Regions from separate parts of the Erwinia sp. AnSW2-5 genome, predicted to be linked through region 3. Evidence: predicted binding sites of a transcription regulator. Region 3 holds the regulator's gene; each other region holds the start of a gene.
What was found. The regulator PurR, encoded in region 3, represses purine synthesis genes. The targets are predictions, from matches to a motif close to CANGCAAACGTTTGCNTG.

Region 1: the regulator PurR is predicted to act here: its motif matches at 2,370-2,387, upstream of ACFL9S_RS20655 (NCS2 family permease).
Region 2: the regulator PurR is predicted to act here: its motif matches at 2,257-2,274, upstream of serA (phosphoglycerate dehydrogenase).

Annotation. Positions count from the first base shown of each region.
Region 1 is NZ_JBJGXA010000036.1:48,078-52,255, reverse strand. Features, by position in the region: gene mnmE (tRNA uridine-5-carboxymethylaminomethyl(34) synthesis GTPase MnmE) at 1-32, shown strand, start outside; gene ACFL9S_RS20660 (4'-phosphopantetheinyl transferase family protein) at 190-933, shown strand; gene ACFL9S_RS20655 (NCS2 family permease) at 973-2,286, opposite strand; gene yieH (6-phosphogluconate phosphatase) at 2,487-3,149, shown strand; gene ACFL9S_RS20645 (MFS transporter) at 3,973-4,178, opposite strand, start outside.
Region 2 is NZ_JBJGXA010000031.1:56,320-60,497, reverse strand. Features, by position in the region: RNA gene ssrS (6S RNA) at 1-9, shown strand, start outside; gene ACFL9S_RS18450 (5-formyltetrahydrofolate cyclo-ligase) at 102-689, shown strand; gene serA (phosphoglycerate dehydrogenase) at 871-2,109, opposite strand; gene rpiA (ribose-5-phosphate isomerase RpiA) at 2,457-3,116, opposite strand; gene ACFL9S_RS18435 (LysR family transcriptional regulator ArgP) at 3,313-4,178, shown strand, end outside.
Region 3 is NZ_JBJGXA010000023.1:50,332-54,509, forward strand. Features, by position in the region: gene punC (purine nucleoside transporter PunC) at 1-468, opposite strand, end outside; gene punR (DNA-binding transcriptional activator PunR) at 582-1,514, shown strand; gene purR (HTH-type transcriptional repressor PurR) at 1,511-2,536, opposite strand; gene ACFL9S_RS16030 (YnhF family membrane protein) at 2,843-2,920, shown strand; gene ACFL9S_RS16035 (C40 family peptidase) at 2,963-3,838, opposite strand.

The sequences.
Region 1 (4,178 bases), on a different contig from region 3:
GGATTTTCTCCAGTTTTTGCATCGGGAAGTAAACAACCCGGTGGGATAGCTCTATTCCACCAGCAATCTGGCGATAAACAGTGACAATAGTCCGAAATTGACCCTGGGAATGGAATCCCAGGTGAAATATGATAAGAATATTCTTACAATAGCAGAGATGATTACCCGACCATTTTCACGGAGCGACAGATGGCAAGTCATTTTGCACGTTGGGCCCTCGCCCAGACCAGACCCCAGGTTCACCGACTCCCGCAGCAGATCGTCGAGCAGGCCAGCGGATTTTCCGAGAAACGTCGTGCCCGCTATCTGGCCGCTCGCAGCCTGCTGGCAGAGCTGATGCTGCGCGTGTATGGCATCCCCCTTTTGCCCGAATTGATCACCACCGCCAGCGGACGCCCCTGTTTTGCTGATCCAGAACTCCCTGATTTTAGCCTGGCCTACGCGGGTAACATGGTCGGCGTGGTGTTAGCTGAGGAAAGGGGCCGCGCCGGGCTGGATATGGAAATTGTCCGCGCACACAGCCGTCAGACGATGGAACATCATTTTGAGTGCCTGTCATCGGGAGAGAAAGCGTGGATCAATGCGCAGAACGATCCAATAGAGGCGTCTACGCAGCTCTGGACGCTACGCCAAAGCATTCTAAAACTCACCGGCGAAGGGGATGCCGGAAAGGACTCACTGCGCTTACACCCGGCATCTGGCCGACTGCGATCCGTCACCTGGCCAGATATTCAGGCGCTGTGTGATGTTGAGCCATTGCTGGTGTGGTCCTGTGCGTTATCGCCAGGCACGGACAGATTACGTTTGTGGGAATATAACGGGGAAGATGGCTGGGAGTCACTGCGGGATTTTAACGTTTATGCGCACAATCTGGGGCCACGTACGCTGCGCCTGACCAGTCTGCCTGCGGAAAAGCCGCTCTACCACTCCTGATCGTAAAACAGGTGGCGTTACCACCACCCGTTAGTCAGATTAATGCGCGTCGATAAACACGATTTTCAGTACAAACAGTAATGCGACCACAATCACGCACGGGCTGATTTCACGCCAGCGGCCCGTTCCCAGCTTCATCACGCAGTAAGAGATGAAGCCCAGTGCAATACCTTCGGTGATTGAGAAGCTGAAGGGCATCATCGCCGCCGTCACAAACGCCGGAACCGCTTCGGTCAGATCATCCCACTTCACACGCGCCAGGCTTGAGGTCATCAGCACGCCCACGTAGATCAGCGCACCGGCTGCTGCGTAGGCAGGCACCATACCCGCCAGCGGTGACAGGAACATCACCAGCAGGAACAGCACGCCCGTGACAACCGCCATCAGGCCGGTACGACCGCCCACGGACACGCCGGATGAGCTTTCAATGTAGGCCGTCACGGAAGAAGTACCAATAAATGAGCCGGCAACGGAACTGATGCTGTCGACATACAGCGCCTGCTTCATACGTGGGAACTTGCCACTCTCATCGGTCAGGCCCGCTTTATCCGTCACACCAATTAACGTCCCGGAGGAGTCAAACAGGTTAACCAGCATAAAGGAGAAGATGATCCCGGCCATGCCAACGTTCAGTGAATCTTTCAGGTTAACCTGCCCCAGAACGGAGGTCACCGAAGGCGGCGCTGAGAAGATACCGGTATATTTCACATCGCCAATCGCCAGGCCAATCAGGGTGGTCACGACGATCGACACCAGCACGGCCGCATGGATATTGCGGGATGCAAGGATGGCGATAATAAAGAAGCCCAGCGCGCCCAGCAGTACGCTGTGCGAGGTCAGGTTACCCACCGTCACCAGTGTGGCTTCGTTGGCCACGATAATACCGGCATTTTTCAGCCCCATCATCGCGATAAACAGGCCAATACCCGCCGTGATGCCCACACGCAGACTCAGTGGGATATTGGCAATCATCCAGTAACGCACGCGGAAGATTGTCAGCAACAGCAGGCCAACAGCCCCCCAGAAAATCGCGCCCATCCCAATCTGCCAGGAAATACCCATCGCCCCCACAACCACGAAGGCAAAGAAGGCGTTCAGGCCCATTGCAGGAGCCAGTGCCACCGGCAGGTTCGCGACCAGGCCCATCAAAATACTGCCGAAAGCGGCAATCAGACAGGTGGTAACAAAGACCGCCTGCGTGTCCATGCCAGCCACGCCGAGGATCTGCGGGTTAACAAAAACGATATACACCATCGTCAGAAAAGTGGTGAAACCAGCAATCACCTCGGTACGGACGGTGGTGCCATGCTCCTGCAATTTAAAAATCCGTTGTAACAGACCGGGATTCGTCATTATGTGTTTCCAGAACGGAGAAAAGTTGTCGGCCGTTATCCTACCCCAAAATTATGATTTTGGGATGCCGATCACTCGGTTTTTTCGCAACCGATTGCGCTGTTTTACCCGTCTTATCACAACCGTTAACAGTAATTGACATGATTCACCCCGCTTCGCGCTACTATCGGGTATCCACCCTCTGGACTTAAGGAATCAGGATGACCGTGGAATGCATTTTTTTCGATTGTGACGGAACGCTGGTCGACAGCGAAATGCTCTGTACCCAGGCCTACGTCAACACCTTCGCACAGTTTGGTGCCACGCTGTCGCTGCAGGAGATGTTCGAGAAGTACAAAGGGGTAAAACTGTACGACATCATCGCGGATGTCTGCCAGCAACACAGGCTGACGACCCCTGTTGACGTGCTGGAACCGGCTTACCGCAAGGAAGTGGCTCGCCTTTTCGACCTGGAGCTTAAACCGATTCAGGGCGCAAAGGCATTGCTGGAAAAAGTGACGGTTCCGGCCTGTGTCGTCTCTAACGGTACCGTCCCCAAAATGCAGCATTCGCTCGGCCTGACCGGCATGCTCTCCTTCTTTAGGGATCGCTTATATAGCGGCTATGACATTGAGCACTGGAAGCCCGACCCGGAATTGATGTACCACGCAGCCAAACAGATGGGCGTACCGATTGAGCGCTGTATCCTTGTCGATGATTCTGAAGCGGGCGCAAAAGCAGGTATCGCCGCCGGTATCCCGGTATTCTATTACTGCGTAGATGCGCATAATCCGGTTATCGACCATCCACTGGTGACAGTGTTTGATGATATGGCACTGCTGCCAGCGTTATGGCAGGCACGTGGCTGGCAGCTAACGCGCTAAATGGGGCAGGCCGGGAATAACCCGGCCTGTTGCCAAAAAGCGGTATAGAAAAAATCAAATACCGTCCCCCTCATTGATATACCAGCGTAATGAATTTGACAGCAGTGAAGCATGTTTAATAATCTTTCCTTCATCTACCAGCTGTAAAAGAATATTTCGCATCATATAGATACTCTCACCACAATTGTCAGCCAACTCTCTGGTTTTAGGCCACAGTGTGGGATCGGATAAATGCGCGCCCTCTTTTGGACTGGTCGCGATTCTCTGGCAGATCAAAGCCAGCGTTCGAAATGCCTCTTGCTTCTTTAGCTGAAGCGCTGTTTTACTTCTTCTCATTTTTAATATATTAATGATAGCGTTAATTACCCGCTATGCATTGTTCCTTGTCGCTATATTAATTATATTCACGGCGAGGAGGAATCGCATACCTGCGTTGTTATCAGCGCTGCCAGTACCGACCCCACCCTGGTGAGCAGTTGATATTTCCAGCGCGGACTACACCAGAATCGAAATGGATAATAATAAAGAGGGGGAAACATCGTCTCAATTGAGAAAAAAATAAAAATCATTTACCGGCGTCGAGAATATCTATTTTTTTAAGCACTGTAAACAATATAAAATCAAAAATAAAAAGCAATACCACAATATGTTAACCCGGTTACCGGACTAATAAGGCCACACAGTCATTAATATGTAAACTTTCATTAATGAGCATTTTGAGAATATGAATATCGTCAAAAAAACAAAGAAAACAGGAAGGGGAATGGGGGAATGACATTCATATTATCCTGCGCTGAAGAACTCAGCGCAGGATGCCGATCAGTTAGCCAATTGCGCCCAGAGCATCATCGTTACCCTGCTTTTTCGGCAGCAGGAATAATGTGGCGACAATATCCAGCAGATAGATCAGCGCCAGTATGGTGATAGCCGCAGTAAACGACCACTGGCTGACCAGCAGCCCAATCACCAGCGGGCCAAATCCACCCACGCCACGCCCCAGGTTGAACAAGACGTTCTGCGCCGTGGCAC
Region 2 (4,178 bases), on a different contig from region 3:
GGAGAACCTCCCTTTTTTTGTGTTCCCCCCTCCCGAACGATTCGATTTTTCTCTAAGCTATCTGGCACGCTTCTGTACGATTTCATGGAGTCAGCCACGTGATGAACCCCACATTGATGCTCCGTCAGGATATCCGTAAGCACGTTCGCAATTTGCGGCGTGAGATTAGCGATGAACAGCAACAACTCGCCGCCGTGCAGGTTGCCGATCATGCCCTGAATTTTGCCCCGGTCCAGCAGGCGAAGAATATCGCGCTGTTTCTGTCCGTCGATGGCGAAATCAATACCCGACCGTTAATCGCCAAACTGTGGCAGCGAAAGCAGCAGGTTTACCTGCCGGTGCTTCATCCCTTCTCGGCGGGCCAGTTACTGTTTCTGCGTTACGACGAGCACACCGAGCTGAAGATAAACCGTCTGCGTATTCCTGAGCCGCCGCTGGATATCCGTAATCTGCTGCCATTAAGCGAACTGGATGTGCTGATCGTGCCACTGGTGGCGTTTGATGCAGGGGGGCAACGTTTGGGGATGGGGGGCGGATTTTACGATCGGACGCTACAGAACTGGCAGCAGCACGGCTTTATGCCGGTAGGTCTGGCGCATGATTGTCAGCAGGTGGACACCTTGCCGGTAGAGCAGTGGGATATCCCGCTTCCCGCACTCATTACACCTTCAAAGATATGGCAGTGGTAATACCCTTTATCTTACACACCACAGGTGTGTTGCCTGACCTCACAAACCCCGGTCACTGACTTCAGTCAGCTCCCGGGGATGTGTTCAGTTGTCGCCTTCCTGCGGCGCGAAATCTTGCGGGTACTCATTATCCATCTGGCTGAATCAATGCCTCAAAATTGAGGCATGAACAACACGATAATCAGTACAGCAGACGTGCGCGGACGGTGCCAGGAATGGCCTTCATCAGTTGCAGTGCTTTATCAGCCACATCCTGCGGGGCATCAACGTCGATGACCACGTAGCCCATCTGCGGCGTTGTTTGCAGATACTGAGCGGAGATGTTGATGCCCTGGTCTGCAAAGATCAGGTTGATCGCCGTCAGTACACCCGGACGGTTCTCATGGATGTGCATCAGCCGGCTGGCATTGGCACCGTGCATTGGCAGCGAGGCTTCCGGGAAGTTAACCGCTGACAGCGTAGAACCATTGTCAGAGTACTTCGCCAGTTTACCCGCTACTTCAATACCGATGTTCTCCTGAGCTTCCTGGGTCGACCCACCGATATGCGGTGTCAGGATCACGTTATCGAACTCACACAGTGGTGAATTAAACGGATCGCTGTTGGTCGCAGGTTCTTCCGGGAAGACGTCAATCGCCGCGCCCGCCAGGTGCTTAGTGGCCAGCACGTGGCACAGCGCAGGAATATCCACCACGGTGCCGCGTGAGGCGTTGATCAGCAGCGCGCCGGGCTTCATCAGCGCCAGCTCGTCCGGGCCCATCATATTCTGGGTGGACTGGGTTTCAGGCACATGCAGGCTTACCACATCGCTCATATTCAGCAGATCAGAGAGATGCTGTACCTGCGTGGCATTACCCAGCGGCAGTTTGCTCTCAATATCGTAGAAGAACACGTGCATGCCCAGGCTCTCAGCCAGCACGCCCAGTTGCATACCGATATGGCCGTAACCAATGATGCCCAGCTTTTTGCCGCGTGCTTCATAGGAGCCGACAGCCAGCTTATGCCACACACCGCGGTGTGCTCTCGCATTAGCAGCAGGAACACCGCGCAGCATCAGCAGCAGCTCACCGATAACCAGTTCAGCGACGGATCGGGTATTGGAGAAAGGTGCGTTAAACACCGGAATACCACGCTTCGCTGCCGCATTCAGATCAACCTGGTTCGTCCCGATGCAGAAACAGCCAACGGCGACCAGTTTTTCTGCCGCAGCAAAGATCTCTTCGGTGAGGTTGGTGCGCGAACGCAGCCCGATAAAGTGCGCATCACGGATGGATTCTTTCAGTGTTTCGCTATCCAATGCGCCCTTGTGAAATTCAATGTTGGTGTAGCCAGCAGAGCGCAGATTATCAACTGCACTCTGGTGAACGCCTTCCACCAGCAGGAATTTAATCTTGTCTTTCTCCAGTGATACTTTTGCCATTTCCCGACCCTATTTAGCAGACTTCAGATGTGGCTTAATCCCTATCATTGTTCCCGTTGACCGGCGTAATCGCTGTCGGCTGCAATGGGAAAACTGTGGGGATATAAGATAGCCTTCTGTCAAAATAACAAAATCTACGCTGGCGGCAATACAAACGATTGCCTGGCCTCTAGCATGGTGCCCCCGGCTCACAGAACATTGCGACAGAAAATCATGGTGCAACGTGAACCTTCAGGAGGATCGCGCCTCAGGCAGCCACTATGTGACATAAGTCACTAAATTTCGCCTGCAAAAGAAAAGATGTTTTTCGCATAAAAATAACCGGCATCCCTGGGATGCCAGACAGATCATTTCTGAATAGTTTGCACGCCGTTGGCTGTACCGATCAGCGCTACATCCGCACCACGGGCACCAAACAGGCCCACAGTCACGACGCCTGGCAGCGCGTTAATCGCGGCTTCCAGCCGGATTGCGTCAATGATCTTGAGATTATGGACGTCGAGAATAATGTTTCCATTGTCGGTTACCACGTTCTGACGGTACTCCGGCTGACCACCAAGCTTCACCAGTTCACGAGCAACGTACGCACGCGCCATCGGGATAACTTCGACCGGCAGAGGGAAACGCCCCAGCACATCGACCTGCTTGGATGCATCCGCAATACAGATAAAGCGATCGGCCACGGCGGCAATAATTTTCTCGCGCGTCAGCGCTGCTCCACCGCCCTTGATCATCTGCATCTGCCCGTTAATCTCATCGGCACCGTCAACATAGACTGCCAACTGGTCGACCTCGTTAAGGTCGAAGACATGAATGCCGTAGCCTTTCAGCTTCGCCGTGGAGGCTTCTGAGCTGGAGACAGCCCCTTCAATCTGATGTTTAATCGACGCCAGTGCATCAATGAAATGGGCAGCAGTCGAACCGGTGCCGACACCAACAATAGTGCCCGGAGTAACGTAATCCAGAGCTGCCCAGCCGACAGCTTTTTTCAGTTCATCTTGTGTCATGGTATGTTTAAAACCTGTGAGCCACTGTGTGCGCGTAGTATAAAGCAAGGCGGGGGAAAATCACCGCCCTGCACGGGGTTTGATTCACAGGATTGGAACACACCCCACAAAGTGGTTGATTCGTAAAGTGGCGTAAGCTATACCCCCAATCTATGGCATAGTGCATAACCACACCTGAAAGAGAGTAGAACGATTAATGAAACGCCCGGATTATCGAACGCTTCAGGCGCTGGATGCAGTGATCCGCGAGCGCGGCTTTGAACGTGCCGCGCAAAAGCTCTGTATTACCCAGTCTGCGGTCTCACAGCGCATTAAGCAGCTTGAGAATATGTTTGGTCAGCCTTTGCTGGTGCGAACCGTACCGCCACGCCCAACGGAACAGGGTCAGAAACTGCTGGCGTTATTGCACCAGGTAGAGCTGCTGGAAGAAGAGTGGTTAGGTGACGATAATAGCGGCACCACGCCGTTACTGCTGTCGCTGGCGGTGAACGCCGACAGTCTCGCCACCTGGCTGCTTCCTGCCCTAAAAACCGTGCTGACGGATTCGCCAGTACGACTGAATCTTCAGGTGGAAGATGAAACCCGCACCCAGGAACGTCTGCGTCGCGGTGAAGTGGTGGGTGCCGTCAGTATCCAGCCGCAACCGTTGCCCAGCTGTCTGGTCGATCAGCTCGGTGCGCTCGACTATCTGTTTGTCGGCTCAAAAGAGTTTGCAGCCCGCTACTTCCCGAATGGCGTAACGCGCTCTGCACTGCTGAAAGCACCCGCCGTGGCGTTTGACCATCTGGATGATATGCACCAGGCGTTTTTACAGCAGAACTTTGATCTGTCACCGGGCAGCGTGCCCTGCCATATCGTCAACTCGTCAGAAGCGTTTGTGCAACTGGCTCGTCAGGGAACCACCTGCTGTATGATCCCGCATTTGCAGATTGAGCGCGAACTGGCAGAAGGGGAATTGATTGATTTAACGCCGGGCCTGTTGCAGCGCCGGATGCTGTACTGGCACCGTTTTGCCCCGGAAAGCCGACTGATGCGTAAGGTGACCGATGCCCTGCTCGCGCA
Region 3 (4,178 bases):
AAAATGGTGCAGCAGCCAGGCACCCAACAGGGGAGCCAGCGCTGGCGAGAGGGCGACCAGGGGCATAATGGTGGCAAAGACACGGTTAGCCTGCGGACCCGTGTAGCGGTCAACCACCAGAGCCTGCCAGCTCACCGCCGCTGCGCATACCCCCACGGCCTGAACAAAGCGAACGACCAGCAGCCAGAACGCCGACTCCACCCACAGCATGGCCGCACAGCCAATGGCGAAGAGACTCAACCCCATGAGCAATACAGGTTTACGGCCGATGCGATCGGACAACGGGCCCCAGACCAGCTGCGCGCAGGCAAAGCCGGCGAGGAAGATGCTCAGACTGGCGCTGATGGCACCTGCCTCGGTGCGCAGATCTTGTTGCATCACGCCAAAAGCGGGAAGGTACATATCGGTAGCAAGAAAGCCCAGCATGCTGAGCAGCGCAAGGTAAATCATAAATCCTTTAGAACGCATAGTTTTTAACTCTTATTAGACAATTTTTTTACGCGTGCAGTGTAATCGCGTGCTGACCAGCCTGTGAAACGCTAATATTCGTGGGTTGCAGTGAAAAATATTGAAGGCAAACTATGTGGTCTGAACATTCTCTTGAAGTGGTTGACGCGGTGGCGAGGACGGGCAGCTTCACCGCTGCGGCAGCAGAGCTTCATCGCGTCCCTTCCGCTGTCAGTTATACCGTGCGTCAGTTGGAAGCGTGGCTGGCCGTCAGTCTGTTTGAACGCCGCCACCGTGATGTGGAGTTAACGGAAGCCGGGCGGGTTTTCATTGAAGAGGGGCGTGCTGTTATCAAAAAAATGCTCGTCACCCGCACGCGCTGTCAGCAGGTGGCTAACGGCTGGCGCGGGCAAATCAATATTGCGGTCGACAGAATTGTACGCCCGGCACGCACCCGACAGCTGGTGGTGGATTTTTACCGGCATTTTCCCGACATGGAGCTGCACATCATGCCGGAAGTGTTCAATGGTGTGTGGGATGCACTGGCTGACGGCCGCGTCGATGTCGCGATCGGGGCGACTCAGGCGATCCCGGTGCGAGGACGTTTTGCTTATCGTGATATGGGAAGCCTTAACTGGCGCTGTGTGGTGAAAACGGCGCATCCGTTACTCAGCCATCAAGGGCCGTTAAGTGAGACGTTAATTCGTGAGTGGCCCTCGCTGGTGTTGGAGGACACCTCACGTGCGTTGCCGAAACGCACTACATGGACATTAGATAATCAGCGACGACTGGTGGTGCCAGACTGGGAAAGCGCGTTTGACTGCCTGCGCGCGGGGTTGTGTGTTGGGATGGTTCCGGGGCATTTTGCCCAGCCCTGGCTGCAACAGGGCGTGCTGGGAGAAGTGATTCTGACGTCATCCTTTCCCGACAGCCCCTGTTACCTCAGCTGGTCTGAACACAGCGCCTCACCGGCGCTGAGTTGGTTACTGGAGTATCTGGGCAGCACAGAAACCCTGAATGCAGAGTGGCTGAGCGAACAACCCGGTCCCTCGCTGTTGAGCGATTAACGGCGGTAGTCGCGGAAAGGACCATCGGCAACGGAACGGCGCTCAATCAGTGAAGGGTGAACTTCAATGGTTTGCGGATCTTCGCGCTTGCTGGTGATACGGTCCAGCAACATATCAAAAGCGGTTTCGCCCAGACGTTCTTTCGGCTGGTGGACAGTGGTCAGTGCAGGCGTGAAGTAGCGTGCGTTGCGCACGTTATCATAACCGATCACTGAAATATCCTGCGGCACGCGCAGACCCATTTCATCTGCTGCGCAAATCGCGCCCATGGCCATAATATCACCACCACAGAAAATGGCCGTCGGGCGCTGTTTTTGCGACAAAATCTGCTGCATGGCGCGATAGCCAGACTCAGGTTCAAAGTCACCCTGCACCAGCCATTCATCACGCAGTGTGATACCTGCTTCTGCCAGTGCTTTCAGGAATCCGGCATGGCGGCCACCGCCTGTATTACGCTCAAGCTGACCCGGAATTGCACCAATATCGCGGTGCCCACGTTCGATCAGATAACGCCCGGCCAGGTAACCGCCCTCAAAAGCATTATCAAGCACGGTATCCGTGAAATCACCGCGCGACTCGCCCCAGTCCATGACGACCATCGGAATATTACGGTTGTCTTCCAGCATGGAAATCAGCGTGTCGGGATATTCTGAACACATCACCAGCAGCCCATCGACGCGTTTCTGCGCCATCATTGACAGATAGGCCTGTTGTTTGTGCAGGTCATTGTGCGCATTGCCCAAAATCAACGTGTAGCCTTTGGCAAAGCAGCGGTTTTCTATTGCTTCAATGATCTCTGCAAAATAGGGCGCTTCACTGGATGTTGCCAGCAGGCCAATGGTTTTGGTGTGGTTGACCTTCAGACTTCGGGCTACGGCGCTGGGGGAGTAATGCAATTCTTTAATTGCAACCCATACCGCTTCGCGCGTCTCTTCGGCTACAAAGCGCGTTTTGTTAATCACATGGGACACGGTGGTGGTGGAAACACCGGCGCGCTTTGCCACATCCTTAATTGTTGCCATTAAAATCGTACTCCTGGTGTTATCATAATCTCTTGATAACTAATTGGTTAAACGTTTGCCTGGGTACAGCCATTCCTGCCCGACCAGAATTATTTTAGGTGCTGTCTCAAAGGGTCGGGAGGGGGGTGAATCGTCCGAAGAGTGACATGCAGTGCTGGCTTTTACACGTTGCCAACGGTGTTGCGCAACGTAATGAGGAATTCTAACAAGGCTGCGCACAGAAAACGAGATTTTTACGGGTAACTGTGGGAAAATCTGTTGGCTTACTAAAAACAAGGTTATTGAGGAGAGAGAATGAACACTGATATGAAAATGACTGCACTAACCGTTGTGGGTTCACTGTTGATGATTATTGCGTTTAGTTTTACCGCTGTGATGCATTAAGTTTTGCCAGGGAGGAGGAAACTCTTCCCGAACCTTCAGGCATTATCGAATCGTTTTAGGCGTCATCATCCGGCGCGCACCAATGTAGTGTTCCTGCCAGTAATCTTCGCTTAACGCACTGACCTGAATATCTTTACCGGTCCGTGGAGACTGAATAAATTTCCCACCACCCAGATAGACACCAACGTGATCAGCGGTGCCACGCCCGTTGATACGGAAGAAGACCAGGTCACCTTTCTCTAACTGATCGCGCTTAATCGAAGCCGCATCGCGCAGATGGAACATTTCATTGGCCGTACGCGGGATCTTAAACTTTACCAGATCCTTATAGGCGTACCACACCAGACCACTGCAGTCGAACCCGGTTTTCGGCGAGGTGCCACCCCATTGATAAGGTTTACCAAGCTGGCCCATCAGCTTGTTCATCGCCGTTTCACGCGCTTTCTGGTAGCGTGCGCGATGCGCTTTGCTGAGTTTGAGCGGGGCGTTGAGTGCATCGTTATCATCTTCGGCGGTTTTGCTGCCTGCACGCTGACGACCATAATGTTTTTTGTCCGCTTTTTTGCTGGCCGCAAGCTTTTTGCTCAGTGCTTTCTTTTCCACTTTCGCATTACGCACGGGGGCCGCTGCGCTGGTTTTTTTCTTCTCTTTCTCTTTCAGTTTTTTTGCCAGCAGGAGCCCGGCTGATTTAGAGGACTCTTTTTTAACAATTTCTTTGGCTTTTTTACTGGCAGGTTCTTTGATTTTTTTGGTCGAGGTGGCTTTTACCGGGCGGCGCTTACGGCGGTCATCTACACGCGCAGTGTTGCTGTCGGCTTTTTGCTGTTTTGCATTAATAGGGGTATGTGGCGATGCGTGCGCCATGTTGAAAAACAACTGGGTGAAAGCCAGTATGAAGAGCGTGATGAGTAAACGCATCGTTCCCATTAACAGTTTGTGCGCTACAAAAGACAGCAACGCGGTCAGAAAAGAGATTTCTGCGGTTATGCAGAAGGTTGGGCCAATTCTAATCTAACTTCTTAACAAAGGGTAAGGTCTTTTTTGTTTCAATAATACAGATCAAGGAAATGATGTAATATTGAGCACAATCAGCTGGTTAACTCAGCAATAAAACCGAAGCAGGTCATAACAGGTGCAGCAGTGATGATAAGAAAATGTTATTTTGTTTCCCTGTTTTGTCTATTGGTCGCATTTTCACCTTTCTCGCATGTGAAAATGTCATTTTCATCGCCAGGGCAGAATCGCTACAATAAGCAGG